Regions from separate parts of the Blastococcus saxobsidens DD2 genome, predicted to be linked through region 2. Evidence: predicted binding sites of a transcription regulator. Region 2 holds the regulator's gene; the other holds the start of a gene.
The links. Region 2 encodes LexA, which represses DNA repair genes until DNA is damaged. Its sites were predicted from a motif close to TCGAACANNTGTTCGA; they were not measured.
Positions count from the first base shown of each region.

Region 1: BLASA_RS07840 (HNH endonuclease signature motif containing protein) is a predicted target of LexA. The motif match lies at 1,176-1,191, and genes of this name have one in related genera.

Region 1 covers NC_016943.1:1,670,749-1,672,945, reverse strand. Annotated here, with positions in the region: gene BLASA_RS07840 (HNH endonuclease signature motif containing protein) at 1-1,171, opposite strand, end outside; gene BLASA_RS07835 (cation:proton antiporter) at 1,313-2,197, opposite strand, start outside.
Region 2 covers NC_016943.1:3,535,174-3,537,370, reverse strand. Annotated here, with positions in the region: gene BLASA_RS16730 (enoyl-CoA hydratase/isomerase family protein) at 1-512, shown strand, start outside; gene lexA (transcriptional repressor LexA) at 582-1,349, opposite strand; gene BLASA_RS16720 (LysM peptidoglycan-binding domain-containing protein) at 1,557-2,060, shown strand; gene BLASA_RS16715 (hypothetical protein) at 2,186-2,197, shown strand, end outside.

The DNA of each region.
Region 1 (2,197 bases), 1.9 Mb from region 2:
ACTCCTCGTCCCAGAGCCGCTGCCGCACCTCCGGTGGCGGATCGTCCTCACCGCCCCATCCGCCGGCCAGGGCGCGGGCCTCCAGCTCCGCCCACCACCGCTCGTCGGCGTCGCGCAGCCAGTCCGGCCAGGTCTCCGGCGGTGACGTCTCGACCTCCCACTGCGCGAGCAGGTGGCCGGGGATCGGGCCCTCGCCGGTCGACCCGGTATCCGCCGGGCCTGCTGCCGCAGGCGCCAGCAGACCGAGGCCGCGCGCCAGTGCCCGGACCATCTCGGCCGGTACCGGCTCACCGCCGATCTCGCCGGGTTCCTCGCCACCGGCCAGGGTCCGCACCCCGGCCACGACGGTGAGCTGTGCCTGTACCGGCGGCAGCTGGCTCTCACCCGGGCGCAGCACCAGGTCGAGCAGCACGTCGGCCATCTTCTGCCCCCGGGTGCGGCGGTCCTCGGGGTCGTCGAGGGCGTCGGCGTACCGGCCCAGCACGTCGACCACCGCCTGCGCCTCGGGCTGGGTGAGCAGTGCCGTCAACGCCGCCATGCCGGGCCGGCGGTCCGGCCGTGCCCACACCCCGCGCTCCCTGAGCGCCGCCAGCAGCTCGTTCGCGTCCTGCCGAGGGTCGCGGCCCAGACCCATCCGACGCAGCTTTCCACCGAGCTGCGCCGGGGTGGTGATCTGCCGCTTACCGGCCCGCTCGGCCACCCAGGCGAGCACGTCCCGCTCGAGGTCGGCCCGCTTCTGCTCGTCGGTGACCGGCGCGACCCGCTCCAGCAGCGCCCACAGATGCCGGTCGTGCAGCAGCCCGGACTCCATCGCATCCACGGTCCCGGGCAGCTTGTGCACCAGGGTGAGTGATCGCTCCAGCAATTGCCCGGCGCCCTGCCTGCTCAGCCCGAGGGCGATCGACAGCTCCTGAGCTGTCCACTCCGACACATCAGCCAGCACCGCGGGCCGGGCGGCCCGCCGCGCCGCGCTCATCGCACCCGGCTCACCGGGCTGCCGGTCCACCGACGCCGGCCGGGACGCCGCGAACTCCGCCACCGCCCGCGCTCGCACCGCCGTCTGCCGGGCGATCTCCCGATCGGCGGCCTGCACCGCGCCCAACGGCCCCGACGCCCAGCCGGCCACAGGCGCACCGGCGGTGCCGGCCGCGAGAGTGGTCTCCTGCTCCATGTGTTCGATCATATGTTCGACCACCGACAGAAACGGGTCACGCGAGGGAAGGCCGGACGCGGAAGTTGGAGGAACGCCTCGGACCTGGACGTATCCCGTGAGCTCCGCACCCATCCGGCCGCGCCCGTGGCCGGCTCCTGGCTACCGGTCCCGCTCAGGCCCGCCGACTCCCGTCCACCCCCGGTGCGGCGCCCCGACGCCCTCCACGTCTGCGTCCGCCTCCTCCGGCGTCTCGCGTCCCGCGCGCGCCTCGGCCCGCGCGAAGGCGTGCGCGATGGGCACGTCGGTCGAGGAGTGCGCGACGATCGAGGCGACGATGACCAGCGCGATCAGGTGGAACATGGCGTCCGCGCCGGGCGCGTCCGCCTCGAGGATCAGCAGCCCGTAGACCACCGAGGCGAACCCCTTGGGCCCGAACCAGGCCGCGACCGCCTTCTGCGGAGTCGGCAGGCCGCTGCGGAACAGCGACACCGCGGTAGCCAGCGGACGGGCGAGCAGCAGCGCCAGCACGGCGAACAGGTAGCCGTTCAACGGGATCTCGCCCAGGAAGGCCGGCGAGATGAGGGCGCCGAACACCAGGATGGCGGCGAGCTTGAGCAGCTCGGTGACCAGCTCGCCGAACTCGGCGAACGACTTCTCCACCTGCGGCGCGAACGTGGCGATCGTGACACCCGCCGTGAACGCCGCGAGGAAGAGGTTCCCGTGGGTGAGGTTCGCCAGGCCGAGCACCATCAACCCGATCGACAGGCCGCCGAGCGACGCGTAGAGCGGGGTGGCCGAGGTGAACCGGCTGCGGATCAGCAGGATCGCCAGCGCCGGGACGGCGAAGCCGATGCCGATGCCGACCGCCAGCTCGGTGGCCAGCGCCCCGTAGGAGACGTCGTCCCGGGCGAGCACGGAGAGCAGGACGAGGACGACCGGCAGCGCCAGCCCGTCGTTGACCCCGCTCTCCACGTTGAGCAGCGACCGCAGCCGCCCGGGCACCTCCTCGCGGCCGACGATGGCCGAGGCGAAGACCGGGTCGGT
Region 2 (2,197 bases):
GGGTGCTCAACGGAGTCCAGCACTTCCGCGCGCCGGTCATCGCGGCCATCAACGGGGCGACGATCGGCGGGGGGCTGGAGTTCTCCCTCTGCTGCGACATCCGCATCGCGTCCACGGACGCGTTCTTCGTGGCCGCCGGCGTGAACGTCGGTCTCATCGTCAGCTTCTGGCGCCTGCCCCGCGTGATCGGGCTCGGCCCGGCCAAGGAGATCCTGCTGACCGGCGCCCGCTACACCGCCCAGCAGGCGCTCAACTGGGGACTGGTGACCGAGGTCCACGAGCCGGCCGATCTGATGCCTGCCGCGCTGGCGAAGGCGCAGCGCATCGCCACGCGTGCCCCGCTGTCGGTCGAGGTCACGAAGGAGGCGGTGACGGGGGCCTTCGAGATGGACTTCGCCCAGGGACAGGCGCTGCAGACCAAGCGGTTCCTGGAGATGTTCCGTACCGAGGACCACCAGGAGGCGCTCCGGGCCTTCTTCGAGAAGCGGGACGGCGACTACAACCGGCGCTGATCGATCCTCGGACGTCAACGGCGGGTCCGACCTCTCCGGAGGACGGACCCGCCGTCGGCCGTTCCGGGATCAGACCCGGCGGAGGACGCTGACCACCCGGCCGAGGATCGTCGCCTCATCGCCCGGGATGGGCTCGTAGGCGGAGTTGTGCGGCAGCAGCCACACGTGCCCGTCCCGGCGCTTGTACGTCTTGACCGTCGCCTCGCCGTCGATCATGGCGGCCACGATCTCACCGTTCTCCGCCGTGGGCTGCTGACGCACCACGACCCAGTCGCCGTCGCAGATGGCTGCCTCGACCATCGAGTCACCGGCCACCTTGAGCATGAAGACCGTGCCCTCGCCGACGAGCTCGCGCGGGAGGGGGAAGACGTCTTCCACCGCTTGCTCGGCGAGGACCGGGCCACCGGCCGCGATCCGCCCGACCAGCGGCACGTACGCGGGCGCCGACGCCCGGTCGCCGTCCCCGAGCGCCGGCGGCTCGACGACCGCGGTCGCGCTGCGGCCGGCCTCGCCGGGAAGACGCACGTCGAGGGCCCGGGGCCGGTTGGGGTCGCGGCGCAGCCAGCCCTTCTTCTGCAGGACCGACAGCTGGTGGGCGACCGACGAGGCGGAGGAGAGGCCGACGGCCTCACCGATCTCCCGGACGGACGGCGGGTAGCCGCGACGCTCGATGGAGTCGCGGATCACCTCCAGCACCCGGCGTTGCCGCTGGGTCAGGCCGTCGCCGTCGGCGCTCCGGTCGGGGAAGGTGCGCACCGACGCCGAATCGCCGGCCGGGTCCGGTGTGGTGCCCGCGGTGCCACGTCGGCCGCCGGACGTCCCACTCGAGTCCGTCACGTCTCCTCCTCGCCGGCTGCCCGTGCAGCTGCTCAGCCCTGGTCGTCGGAGGAACCGTAACGCCGATCGCCGGACAGTTCAAACAGGTGTTCGAAGATCGTCGTGTCGCGTCGCATCTGTCGGTGGCATCCGGTACACATCGGACAGACGTTCGAATCGAACGTGTGTTCGGGTCGACGGGCGTCGGCCGGCGAGAGGTGGACAGCGATGGCGAGCACTCGTGCACTGTTGGCGCATGGCGGCGAGGTGGGGGTGGAGGGCCGGGTCGCCGGCGCGGCGCCCTCCGCGCGGCATCTCCGGGCGCTGCCGCCGGTACCCGCCGCGTACGCGGTCCCGCCGGCGCCGCGACGTCGCTCGGTCGCCTTGTCGCCGGACCCCGAGGCGGTCCGACCGGTGCCGCGCCGGACGGCCGGCCCGCAGGCCCCGCCGCTGCGGTTGACCGCACGGGGCCGGCGCCTGGTGGTGGTCCTGCTGCTCCTCGTGGTCACGGGGATCGCCGCAGCCGCCGGTGCGCTGCTGAGTGACGACGCAGAGCGCCTGGAGCTCATGGGCACCAGCAGCGTCATCGTCGAGCCGGGCGACACGCTCTGGTCCATCGCGAGCGGAGTGGCAGGGGAGCGGGACGTTCGCGAGGTGATCGACGGGATCCAGCTGCTCAACGGCCTGGACAGCGCTTCCATCGAGCCCGGTCAGGTGCTCGAGCTCCCCTGAGCTCCTCGCGGTGGGCGGTCGAACGGCCCCGCGAGGACAGCTGCACAATGCGACCGGCCGACTTCGTCAACCCTGAGTGCGAGCACGTTCACGCTCTGTCGCGACGAGGCGCATACGGTCCTCCCGTGTCGAGCGTC